Regions from separate parts of the Rhodococcus sp. NPDC056743 genome, predicted to be linked through region 3. Evidence: riboswitches for the same ligand, from Rfam matches in the RefSeq annotation. Region 3 holds a riboswitch; each other region holds the start of a gene.
The links. Region 3 has a riboswitch for S-adenosylmethionine ahead of ACFRFQ_RS21835 (LLM class flavin-dependent oxidoreductase). Riboswitches for the same ligand answer to the same signal wherever they lie in the genome.

Region 1 (4,274 bases), on a different contig from region 3:
TCGCCGAAGCGGGCATCAAGGGTGAGATCCTCACTCCCGCCGAGGCATCCGATCGCTGGCCGGGCTTGCGATTCGACACGACAGTTCTGCATCACCCCGATGCGGGCAGGCTGCATGCGGATCGTGCCGTCGTAGCGCTCGAAGCGGGTTCACGATTCGCGGGAGCCGACGTACGCCACGGCACGCGCGTGCTGACAATCGCGGAGGCGTCGTACGGCGTCGACGTGATCACGGACAGCGGGACTTTGAGAGCTCAGCACGTCGTTGTTGCAGCCGGCGCCTGGACTGCGGAATTGATCGACCGAAGCCAACTCGGCGGCCAGGTCGTGTTGCCGACCCTGCGTACGACGCAGGAACAACCGGCGCACTTTGCGCCACTCGATCCGGGAACGGCGTGGCCGAGCTTTGTGCATCATCCCGGCGCGGAGCTGAGCACCGCCGGAATCTACGGACTCGGATCAGAGGACGGAATCAAGATCGGCGAGCATGCGACGGGGCCGGAAGTGACTCCGCAGACTCGTAGCTACATCCCTGATGCCGACGGCGAGCAGCGTCTGGTCGAGTACGCCGAGGCCTGGTTGCCCGGTGTCGATTCGGCGCAGGTCGAGTCCTTGACCTGCCTGTACACCAGTACCCCTGACAGTAATTTCGTGATCGACCGGGTTGGCGCCGTAACTGTCGCCGCGGGATTTTCCGGGCACGGATTCAAATTCGGGCCGGCGCTCGGCGAGCTGGTGGCCGATCTGGTGGAAGGAAAGGCTTTGTCACCGCAGGAATTCCGGTTGGGGGTGCGTCTCTCATGACAATCGAGATTGCGGGAATCGGCGGCGTAGAGGTGCGGCCGGTCTTGCAGGACGATCCGCTGGCCGCTCCGCTCATCGAGGAATTGGCAGTGGAGTACAGCTCACGGTACGGCGGCACTCGTGACGAGGTGTTCGAAGACCTGACAACGTATCCGGCCGAGGAGTTTGCGCCGCCACAAGGTGCATTGCTGGTTCTGACTCTCGGGGATCAACCGATCGCGGGTGGTGCGTTCCGCCAATTCGATTCCGATACTGCCGAACTCAAGCGGATCTGGACGTCGGCCTCCTTCCGTCAGCGTGGTCTCGGAAAGGTTGTCGTCAGGGAACTGGAGGCCGAGATCGCCGCTCGGGGTTATCGGCGGGTGTTTCTCACGACCGGTCCCCGTCAACCCGAAGCGGTTGCCCTGTACCTCTCGTGTGGATACACGCCGCTGTACGACACCGCGCTTGCGCCTCTCGAGGTGGGAATTCACCCATTCGACAAGAAGCTGCACGTTCGGCATGACTACGACCGGAGAGTGCCGGCATGAGCGCGGAGGAGTTCCCGAAAATGTGGCGTACGCTGCAATTCCTAGTGAGCAAGTTGACAATTCGCGATCATCTCGTAGACTTGCGAACGACCATCTCGAGCGACAGAGAGACCTGGCTCAATGAAGTCGCAGCAACCCTTCGCGTCATCGCGTGAGGGTGCTACCGCCAGGATCGATGGAGGAATGCAGCAATGAAGGCAGTTGAAGGCGGTTTCGATACCGCGTGGTCGCGCCGTCACGTAGACCTGTGCCGCACAGCAGGATCGTTCTGTACTCACTGACCATGGCAGCGATGTTCGCATCGTAGTGTGACCCTGGTCAGTATCTCGAGGCCCCCGCAGTTGGGTAAGCCTGTTTTCTATTCTCTTCGTAGCTGATTCGTGCTTGGTTACCCCGTTGTCCGGTGGTGACAGGCGCGCTTTTCCGCATGCCTCATTAGGAGTTCTCGGTGTCTTCACGCTCAATCGGTGCACGCTCACGTGTCACCGTCGTCGCCGGTATCGGCGCTATTTCGGTCCTCGGCACCGTACTTGCCGGTTGCAGCACCAGTAGCGGTGACACCAGTGCAGACGCCGGTCCCGCCCAGTCGGGCGGAACCCTCCGCTACGGACTCTCCACGGCGCCTACCTGCGCAGACCCGGCTCAGGCGGGCACGAATCAGACCGTGTATGTCACTCGCAGCGTGGTGGATTCGCTGACGGATCAGAACGTGGAGTCCGGCGAGATCACGCCGTGGCTTGCCAAGAGCTGGGACATCAGCCCCGACGCCGCAAGCTTCACATTCAAGCTGCGCGACGACGTCACCTTCAGCGACGGCACTCCGGTCACCGCGGCTTCGGTCAAGAAGAACTTCGATGTCGTCAAGGATCTGGGCCCCAACGCCGCACTGGCGAAGAGTTATCTGTCCACCTACACCGGCACCGACGTCATCGACGAGCACACCGCAAAGGTGAACTTCTCGGGACCCAATGTGCAGTTCCTGCAAGCAACTTCGACGCCGCAGCTCGGAATACTGGCGGATTCCACCACGGCACTGCCGTCGGAGCAACGTTGCGCCGGTAATGCCGTGATCGGTTCCGGTCCGTTTGTCTACTCCGATTGGCAGCAGGATCGCTCGGTCTCGATCAAGAAGCGAACCGGGTACAACTGGGCGTCGGACGCAACCGCGCACCAGGGTGAGGCATACCTCGACGGCGTCGACTTCACCGTCGTTCCGGAGTCCGGAGTTCGGGCCGGCAGCGTTGCTTCCGGCCAGCTCGACGCGGTCAGCGACGCGTTGACGCAGGACGCTCCCCAGATCGAAGCCGCAGGCGGGCGGGTCCTGACTCGTCCGAATCCCGGAATCGTGTTCTTCTTCCAGCCCAACGTCAGTCGCGGAGTTCTCGCAGATCAGGCTGTCCGACAAGCGATCATCCCCGCCATCAACCGGCAGGAACTCGTCGACACGGTGCTGGATCCGAGTTTCTTCCCCGCGACGAGCCCGCTGGCGCACACCACGCCGCTCTACGCAGATCAGTCCGGAGTCGTGACCTACGACGCGGACAAAGCCGGAAAGCTGCTCGACGCAGCGGGGTGGAAGACCGGCTCCGACGGAATACGTGAGAAGGACGGCCAGAAGCTGACTTTCGCGATTTCCTTCAGTCCGGTGTTCGCCGGCAACCAGGCAATCCTCGAGCTGGTTCAGCAGCAGCTCAAGAAGGTGGGTGTCGACCTGAAACTCAACCTCCTGTCCAACGGGGAACTGACCGAGAAGCAGAACTCGGGTGACTACGACGCCGTCTACTACAACGCCACCCGCGCGGATGCGGATATCCTCCGGACCACCTTCGGTGTCGAGGGCCGAAATCTCAACAAGCGTGCCGCAGATCCGGAGCTCGACAAGGTCCTGACGGAGCAGTTGGCAACAACCGACTCCGCTGCGCGTGGTGAATTGGTCAGTGAAGCGCAGGAACTGATCATCGACCGTGGACTGTCGATTCCGACCATCGAACTCTCGCAGGCAGTGGGAGCCGGAGCGTCGGTGCAGGACCTGAACTTCGAGGCGTCCTCACGTCTGCAGTTCTACGACGCATGGTTGTCGGGTAAGTAATCATGACTCGATACGTACTCACCCGACTGGGCCAAGCCGCACTGGTCCTCTGGGCGGCCTTCACCATCTCGTTCGTGATTCTCTTTCTGTTGCCCAGTGACCCGGTCAGCATGGCGGCAGAATCGTCGGGGCAGGGTGTTGCCGTGGATCAAGCTGCGCTCGATCAGCTTCGGGCACGATACGGCTTGGACCAGTCGGTGTGGGTGCAGTACTGGACGTCGCTGACAAATGCACTTCGCGGCGATTTCGGTACGTCGATCGCGACCGGCCAATCGGTCACCGATGCGATCTTCTCGGCCTTGCCGAGCACGCTGGTACTGGCCGTCACCGGGCTGGTTCTCTCCGTGGTGTTCGGAGTGACGATTGCCTTCTTCGCGACGTACACCCGCAAGCGATGGCTCGCGAATCTGTTGTTCTCGCTGCCGCCACTCGGAGTGGCTGTGCCTACCTTCTGGGTGGGACTGATTCTCCTGCAGCTCTTCTCGTTCCGGTTGCACATCTTCCCGGCGTTCGGTGACAAGGGCTTCGCGACAGTGATTCTCCCGGCAATCACCTTGGCCATCCCGACGGGTGCCGTGATCGCTCAGGTGCTCACGACCAGCCTGCAGTCGACGCTGCGTTCACCGCATGCTGAGACTGCGTACGCAAAAGGGGCAAGCCGTTGGCGGGTTCACACCCGTCACGCGTTGCGACTCGCGAGCATCCCGGCATTCACCATCGCCGGCGTGCTGGTCGGAACATTGCTCGCCGGTTCGGTGGTTGTCGAGACGGTGTTCTCCCGCGCCGGCGTCGGTCGTTTGACACAGACTTCGGTGATGGCGCAGGACATCCCGGTGGTTCAGGGTGTTGTCG
Region 2 (4,274 bases), on a different contig from region 3:
TGTTGCAACGCCGAACAGGGTGCCGACGATCGCGACGACGTCGATGGCGTGCCCGATCTTGCCCTCGATGCGAGCGCGTCCGAGTAGGGGTTCGAGGAGCCACCGGATCGACAGGGGGCGACCCTTGCGGTACGTCATGTACGCCAGTCCGAGACCGACGACAACGTAGATCGCCCACGCGTGCAGGCCCCAGTGGAACATTGTCAGTTCCATGGCTTGATTTGCGGCCGCGTCGGTGGATCCTGCTACCCGGCCCGCGACTGGCGGGTCCACGTAGTGTGAAAGTGGTTCGGCCACTCCGTAAAACACCAATCCGATGCCCATGCCGGCACTGAAAAGCATGGCAAACCACGACATCATGCCGAATTCGGGTTGTTCGTCGTCGCGGCCGAGTCTGATATTGCCGATCCGGCTGATCGCGCAGTAGAGGGCAAAGACCACAAATCCGGTGGCGGACAGGATGTACCACCAGCCGACGCCATCAGTGATGGCGTTGTTCAGGCTTTGGAACGCGTCGGCCGCAGTTCCGGAATAGATCACGGCAAAGGCGATCAGCCCGAAGATCGCTATCGATGCCGGGACGAATACGGGTTTCCGCAATCCCCTCCACGCGCTTTTGACCGCAGTCATCTCGCTCCTTCACACAGTTCAGCGTGCTTATCGCCACTTCGGCGGCCACAGGTCGCGTAGGTGGGCAAACGCTCGCACCATCGCAGTAAAGACCGGGCTATTGCTTTGCATTCCAAACTAACGGCAGGCTTCCGGCAACTCAACTCAACGAAAGATGGTGCATTGTCATGACATTTGCTTCCTCGTCGCCGGAATTTCGCTGTAAAATGTTGCACAGTAGCAACATTGGTCTGCATTTCAGAGATGGAACGACGAATTCTCTTGGGGCTGAGAGGGGATGTCGATCTCATGTGATTCAGCACTGTCAAGCGATTGTCAAGTTCGGCGAAACTCTTTGTCGGTCAGATGCTTAACTCGCAATTTCCCGCAATATCAATGATGGGCGGGGTCGATACCGAAACGTGACTGTGACGGTCGCAACTATGTACGCCGCCGCCCCTTTTCCGGCTCGGCCAACGGGTCGATATTCGCACAGTTCCGCTGTATCGGTGCGACCATGGTGACTATGGAGATTCAGGATGCAGTGGAGCAACTTCGCGCAGAGTCCGGTGTTGCGAAGATCTTCTCCGAACCCTACGAGACCAGCGATGGAACGACGATCATCGCGGTTTCACGCCTGCATCGGCGATGGCGCGGCGACCCGATTGCGGTGCCCGTTGGAGTGTTCTCCATTCGGGACGGCAAGGCGCTATGGGTGCCGGCAACGGATCAGTCGAGAATTGCGTTGTTGGGGGAGGTTATCGGATTGGCGGCCGCCGTGATCGCAACACTGGCGGTTCTTCGTCGACCGCCGTGGCCGGACTTGTCGATTCAGGGCGAGTGACGCGGCAGCGTGCAGGCCGACAGCCGGGTCATGTTGCAACATAGGGACATTCGACGCGAAATTCACTCGGTTCATTGTCGAAGAACTGTCGGCGTAGCTCGACCAGGAGACGTGCCCTTCACCTCGTGTGCCGAACGGTCGGCCGGCCAGGAAAAATTCTTCATCCCTCCGAGTTGACAAGCCGCCGGAGTCCTGCCATTCTCGTTTGCAGGTCACGAGTACCAGTGTTCAGCCCCGGCTTGCTGGTCGGCAACCCTCCTCCGCGGTGGGGTGCTCCGGGTGACGACCCGGCTGTATCCGAAAACGGATTCGGCAAGCGCGGACTCTTCCGGGAACATCACCCGAACGAATGAGTCCTTGAACGTGAGGATTGTCTTCGATGACTGCTGTTCTGAGTGCCGATACCTGCACCGCTCCCATCGCCAACGTTTCCGGCGCCGACCTGCAGGTTCCCCTCGTCCAAGGTGGCGAGTGTTCCTATGCGAACTTCGACTACGCAGCGAGCGCGCCGGCATTGGCCCAGGTCACCGACCGTATTGCGGAACTTCTTCCCACCTACGCCAGCGTCCACCGTGGTGCCGGATACGCCTCCCGGATCTCCACGCTGACCTACGAGAACGCTCGCGAATCGGTTGCACGCTTTGTGAACTGCGCCGACGATCAGGTTGTCGTCTTCACCCGCAACACCACTGACTCGCTCAACCTCCTCGCTCAGTCCGTGCCCGGTAGCACCGTCGTTCTCGACATCGAGCACCACGCAAACCTGTTGCCCTGGAACGACGCTCGTATCGTCACGGCCGCCGATACCGTCGAAGAAACCATCGAGCGACTGATCGCGGAGCTGTGCACCAAGCCCGCCGCGCTCCTCGCCATTACGGGAGCGTCCAACGTGACCGGCGAGATCCTGCCGATCGCACGCCTTGCGGACATTGCGCACCGTTGTGGTGCACGTATCCTCGTCGACGCTGCTCAGTTGGCTCCCCACCGTCGTATCGACCTGCAGGAATGTGGAGTCGACTACCTCGCGTTCTCCGGTCACAAGCTGTACGCGCCCTTCGGTGCCGGCGTCCTCGTCGGTCGCCGTGACTGGCTCGACGAGGCCAAGCCGTACCTCGCCGGTGGCGGCGCTGTCCGTGAGGTGACCATCGAGTCCACCGAGTGGGCCTGCGCTCCCGCCCGTCACGAGGCCGGTTCGCCCAACGTTCTCGGTGCTGCTGCAATCGCCGCAGCCTGCGACGCGCTGACCGCGCTCGACTTCGATGTGATCGCGGAGCACGAGAAGGCGCTTACCGCTCAGCTGACCGACGGACTGGATGCCATCGCGGGCGTCAACCTGCTCCGCTTGTGGGCCGATGCTCCTGACGCCGTCGGAATTGTCACCTTCACCGTCGACGGATACGAAGCCGGCGAGGTTGCCGCCTTCCTCTCCGCAGAACACGGTATCGGCGTCCGCGACGGACGCTTCTGCGCGCACCCGCTGCTCTCTCGTCTCGGCCTGTCCGGCGGTGCCGTCCGCGCCAGCCTCGGATTGGGCAGCAGTTCTGACGACGTGGATCGCCTGATCAACGCCGTGAGCATCCTGGTTTCCAATCAGCGTGATTGGAACTACGAGAAGACCTCCGGTGCATGGAATCCCGTGCCCGAGACCCGCACTTTCCTTGGTGGCACCGCCGGCGACGCCGGCGCAGCCGAATGCGTCTGAGCTCACATCCGGATGCACTGACTGAAATAGGCAACTAACATGGCAGGCATGGCAACTGCGACGTTTGGAATGTGTACGAGCTGACGATCGTCTCGCGCTCACCCCTCCCTCCATACTTTCGGAGATACACATGTCTTCTATCGCATCACACTCCCTGCACGTAGCTGTTGAGCTGACCGGATTCGGCCACCATCCCGCCGCCGAAGGGGCTCCCGGAAACCTGCCACTCATCGGCGCAGACTACTGGGTAGATCTCACCGAAGGTGACACCCTTCTCGATCTGACGGCCTTCCCTGTCAATGTCATTCGAATCCGCGCCGCCGACCTGCGTGACGCGCAGGCTCAGCGAGCCCAGATCCGTGCAGCGATTGCCGAGGACGGCCGCGATCCCGACTCCGTTGCAGTATTGGTCGATCTCGAAATCCTGATTGCCCCGGAAGCGCGCGCTGCGCGTAAAGAGTTGGCGCAGTTGGACAGTGCGCTGAGCGTCCCGCGAGTCCCGGCTTCGCTGCACTACGTCGGTACGCCGTCCGGGCTCGGCAGTTTGATCGCCGATATTCGGGCTGCCGACGTCGCAGATGGTGTGACCTTGCTCCCGTTGTCGCTGCCTCGCACTCTCGAACATCTTGTCGGCGAGACCATTCCGTGGCTACAGTCGCGGGGTCTGGTGACTCCGGCCACCGCAGTCGACGAGGTTCTCGGTCGCTTCGGGTTGCCGCAGCGTCAGCGCACTCTCGCGTCCTGAAGGTTATTGCGTGCGCCACGCCTACGCTGGATAGGCGCTGATCATCATGCGCCGGTGCGCCCTTCGAGGTGCTCTGCGATCAGATTCTCGACGTGTCCGGGATCGCGCGGAGTGAACGACACCGCGCCGCGGCTGGTGAGTGTGAGAACGACGGCTGTGTCTTTCCACGGCCGGAGCAGGTCCAGGCTGTACCACGAGCTGAAATCTGTTGTTCCCCAGATTCGTAGGCGTCCGCTCAGCCATGACATGACTCCGAGGTCGACGGATTGGATCTGCGAGTACGGAACGTACTTACTGACAAACGGGAAATAGTAGTGGCGGATCGTGACGCCCTGATCGTCGAGCCGGACCGTTCGGTCCTCGTAGATTGTCGA
Region 3 (4,274 bases):
CTCGTATCGCTGCGAACGATCCAGGTATCCGCCGCGGCGGAAGTTCTGCCCCGTGAACGCGTCGAAGGACGTGACAACATTCCACGCCGCGCGGCCACCGGACAGCTGATCGAGTGTCGCGAATTGACGAGCCAATTCGTACGGTTCGTTGAACGTGGCGTTGATGGTGCCCGCCAGGCCCAGATGCTCCGTGACCGCAGCCAACGACGCTAGCACTGTGAACGTATCGGGCCTACCGATGATGTCCTGATCGAACACCTGCCCGGCGCGTTCGCGCAGTGCGAGGCCTTCTGCGAGAAAGAAGAAGTCGAACTTGCCCCGCTCCGCCGTCCGTGCTGTGTGTTCGAACGAATCGAATTCGATCTGGCTGCCCGCCTGCGGATCCCACCACACCGTGTGGTGGTTCACTCCGCCCAGGTAGGCACCCAGAATGACCTGCTTACGCTGCTGAGAACTCATGATCGGTTTCCTCTGGTTCAGGCAGCCGGAGTACCGGCGGCGTAGCGGTTGGGGACATTAGTGGGCAGTCCGAGCACGCCGCGAAGATTTTCCTGCGGATACTCGGTGCGGAACACGCCGCGGTTCTGCAACTCCGGGACCAGCCGGCCCGAGATTTCGTCGAGATCGTCCACCGCGACCCCGGGACGCAAACGGAACCCGTCGATTCCCTTCTCCTGCCACGCGATCAGGAGATCTGCCAAGGCCGACACCGATCCGGCAAAAATGTAGGCATCGGAACGGTATTCGTCGCCGGACAATGCATCCAGACGATCAAGGCGATCCTGCCCCGATTCGCCGTCCGCGTCGAGGAAGACGACGATGTCTGCGTACACACGCAGCGTCTCGCCCCGACGCCCAACACGTTCCTGCGCCGCGTTCACTTCACCGATGATCAATGCGACCTGCTCGGTGCCTGTTGGCGTCACGAAAACCAGATCAGCTGCCCGAGCGGCCAATTCGTAGGCAACGCTCTGGTGCGCCAACGCGGTGACGACAGGCTGCCCCTGCGGAGGTCGCGGCGTGATCGACGGTCCCCGAACGGACAGATACTTACCTTCGAAATCGATGGTGTGCACCTTGTCTCGATCGATGAAGCGCCGCTGCGCCACGTCACGGATCTCGGCGCCGTCCTCCCAGCTGTCCCAGAGGCGCCGCACGATATCAGCGGCCTCCGCCGATTCGTCGAACAGATCCCGCACGAAATCCGGAAGCACACCCGCGACGATCGACTCCCGGTCCTGCTCGCTGAGCTCCGGAATCGATCGTCGTCCGAACTGTCCGGACTCGAGTGCCGACGCCGAGACCTTCACCTGCCATCCCGCTCGACCACGTGAGGTGTAGTCCAGTGTTGCAACAGCTTTGGAGACGTGGAACGGTTCGGTATGCGTCGTCGTGACGGTCGGAACCAAACCGATGTTGCGAGTGACCGGCGCCAGCCTCGCGGCCACAAGGTGCGCGTCCAATCGGGCTCGAACCTTGTCGACGGCGTTGTCAACCGGCCCGAAGGGATGCGCAGTCGGCACGGAGAGGCTGTCTTCGATGGTCACGAAATCGAGCAGCCCACGCTCGGCGGTGGTCACCAGGGATGTCCAATACGACGCGCTGAACAACTCGCTCGGACGCGAGTGGGGTTCTCGCCACGCAGCGGGATGCCATCCGGCGCCGTCCAGCGCGACGGCTAGGTGGAGAGGGGAGGTTGACGTCATCAGGCGAAACTCCTGTTCGAGGACTACTCGGGAGCGCGCAGTATCGGCCGCGAAATCACCAGCACCTTCGCTGCTGGTTCGTGCCACGACTGCCGCTTGCGACACACACCGCGTGTGCCGCCAGGTGTGATTCCGGGGCACCCCATCGGCATGAAGGGTTGCCGTCCAGCTAGCCGGTCCTTGTTGCTGGAGCTCTGCACCTGTCGTCGAGGTTACGAATGTCCGGACAGGCCGGCAATCCAACCGGATCGCCACGTACTTCCGGAAAGCCGCCCTACCTCAGACGATCACAGGAAAAACAGTTTCATTCTCGACGATTCGAAAACAATCGCCCGCGCCCTGATCGACACGAGTCGCCGGTAACGCTACGCCCGTCCGGAAACCCGCGCCCCGATGACTCTGCCGCCCGCAGCAAGGGCTGGGATCAACGCGACGGCAGTTGCCGAGACGACAAACACCCACGTGTATCCCGCTGCCGAGGCCACAAATCCCAGTGCAATCGCGCCTATTCCAGTGCCGGCATCGTAGGCAATGTTCCAGATCGCGCTGGCCGATCCGATTCGTTTCGGCCCTGCCGCCGAGAAAGCCATGACCAGGGATTCATTCTGTACCGCACCGAATCCGAACCCGAAAAGCACTGCAGCACCGATCAAGACCACTGTCGCTCCGTTGTCGACACTCTGGGCGAACAGGAGGAGACCGACTGCTGCCGACACCAATGCCGGCGCGAGCATCTTGCCGCTACCGAACCGATCGGAGATCAATCCCGCCGAGTATCGACCCACCAACATGGACGCACTGGCCGTCGCCAGCACCACGCCGGCAATCGCGGCGCGATCCGAGATTGCGATGGGCAACAGTGAGGACAGGCCGCCGAACGACGCTGACACGCACGCGAGCGCGACCACGGGAACAAGAACCGTGAACACACTCACTCGCGCGGACGTGCCCGTGGGTTGAGCATGAAGTTTCGGCAACCGGCTTACGGCAATCACCGCGAGCGCCGGGACCACAGCACCCAGGATGAAGACCGGCGTCGCCGACCATCGTGCCGCTATCGCCAAACCCAGTGGCAAACCCGCCATTTGAGAGGCCGCAATCGCAATGCCCTGCGCGCCGGTAGCTCGGCCCAGGATCCGCCGGGGCGCCAATTCCGCAACCAGCGCGCCGCCTGCCACCGTGAGCAATCCGAATCCGATGCCGCGCACCGCCGACACGGACAACGCCGCAATCGAATCGGAAGAAATCAGCAGCACCAGCGACGGCGGCCCGAGCAACACGCACCCCGCAGCGAGCACGGGGCGATAGCCACGGGTCCGCAATAACCGCGGCACCAGCAGCTGCGTCAGCACAGTGGTCGCCATGAAGACGCCCGTCACGGCCCCGGCCAACGCGTCGGAACCACCGGACTGGGCCACCACCAGCGGAACAACCGGAAGCAGTAGGGACCAGCCACCAAAAGCGGCAGCCGCCATGACCAGGACACTGATCATGCCCGGGGTTCGGAGCAACCCCGGGGATGATGTGCGTTCGACCATCAGATGCGCAGCGCGCCCGCAACCGCCGCCAGAATTGCCAGTGCCAGAAGAATTCCCGACGCCAATTTGTTCACCTTGAACATCGAATACGCTCCGCCCACAGCGATTCCCGCACCGATGAACAGCAGATAGGTAAAGAGGACGCTCACAGGGTGCCCTTCGTCGACGGCACGCCACTCACGCGCGGATCCGGCTCGACTGCCTCACGCAGAGCGCGAGCAACAGCCTTGTACTCGGCCTCCGTGATGTGGTGCTGATCGCGTCCGTACAGAACCCGAACATGCAGCGCGATACGCGCATTGAGCGCGATCGACTCGAAGACGTGGCGATTGATCACAGCGTGGTACGGAACTCCGGGGTACCCGCCGATGACGGAATGCACCATGTAATCCGGTTCCCCGGTGTGCACGCAGTACGGCCGGCCGGACACGTCGACGGATGCGTGCGCGAGGGTTTCGTCCATCGGGATGAAGGAATCGCCGAAACGGCGAATGCCCTTCTTGTCTCCCAAAGCCTGACCCAACGCTTGACCGAGAACGATGGCGGTGTCCTCGACGGTGTGGTGAGCGTCGATCTCGACGTCACCCTTGGCCTGAACATTCAAGTCGAAGCTGGCGTGAGTTCCCAGAGCCGTGAGCATGTGGTCGAAGAACGGGACGCCGGTGGAGACGTCCACGATGCCGGTCCCGTCGAGGTTCAATTCGACGACGATGCTGGATTCCCGCGTCGTTCGTTCGATCCGCGCAATGCGATCGCTCATACCGTTTCTCCTGCGTTGGTGAGTTCTGTACCGGCGATCTCGTCACTGGCTTTGATGAACGCGTCGTTCTCGGCTTCGAGTCCGACAGTGGCCCGCAGATATCCGGGGATTCCGATGTCGCGGATGAGGACGCCGCGATCGAGGTAGGCCTGCCAAGCAGCGGCGCTGTCGGCGAACTGGCCGAACAAGATGAAGTTCGCGTCACTGGGAATCACCCGGAACCCGGAGTCCGCCAGCGCCTTCGACACTCGATCACGCTCAGCCGACAGT

Region 1: another riboswitch for S-adenosylmethionine. It lies ahead of ACFRFQ_RS02515 (putative leader peptide); the one in region 3 lies ahead of ACFRFQ_RS21835 (LLM class flavin-dependent oxidoreductase).
Region 2: another riboswitch for S-adenosylmethionine. It lies ahead of ACFRFQ_RS10070 (aminotransferase class V-fold PLP-dependent enzyme); the one in region 3 lies ahead of ACFRFQ_RS21835 (LLM class flavin-dependent oxidoreductase).

What each region holds. Positions count from the first base shown of each region.
Region 1 covers NZ_JBHTZI010000001.1:580,965-585,238, forward strand. Annotated here, with positions in the region: gene ACFRFQ_RS02505 (FAD-dependent oxidoreductase) at 1-803, shown strand, start outside; gene ACFRFQ_RS02510 (GNAT family N-acetyltransferase) at 800-1,333, shown strand; SAM riboswitch class I at 1,421-1,515, shown strand; gene ACFRFQ_RS02515 (putative leader peptide) at 1,525-1,614, shown strand; gene ACFRFQ_RS02520 (ABC transporter substrate-binding protein) at 1,782-3,422, shown strand; gene ACFRFQ_RS02525 (ABC transporter permease) at 3,425-4,274, shown strand, end outside.
Region 2 covers NZ_JBHTZI010000004.1:11,918-16,191, forward strand. Annotated here, with positions in the region: gene ACFRFQ_RS10060 (BCCT family transporter) at 1-630, opposite strand, end outside; gene ACFRFQ_RS10065 (hypothetical protein) at 1,127-1,453, shown strand; SAM riboswitch class IV at 1,664-1,778, shown strand; gene ACFRFQ_RS10070 (aminotransferase class V-fold PLP-dependent enzyme) at 1,833-3,155, shown strand; gene ACFRFQ_RS10075 (hypothetical protein) at 3,286-3,900, shown strand; gene ACFRFQ_RS10080 (hypothetical protein) at 3,945-4,274, opposite strand, start outside.
Region 3 covers NZ_JBHTZI010000009.1:222,902-227,175, reverse strand. Annotated here, with positions in the region: gene ACFRFQ_RS21840 (NtaA/DmoA family FMN-dependent monooxygenase) at 1-459, opposite strand, end outside; gene ACFRFQ_RS21835 (LLM class flavin-dependent oxidoreductase) at 477-1,706, opposite strand; SAM riboswitch class IV at 1,794-1,907, opposite strand; gene ACFRFQ_RS21830 (MFS transporter) at 2,072-3,244, opposite strand; gene ACFRFQ_RS21825 (hypothetical protein) at 3,244-3,393, opposite strand; gene hisB (imidazoleglycerol-phosphate dehydratase HisB) at 3,390-4,004, opposite strand; gene ACFRFQ_RS21815 (histidinol-phosphate transaminase) at 4,001-4,274, opposite strand, start outside.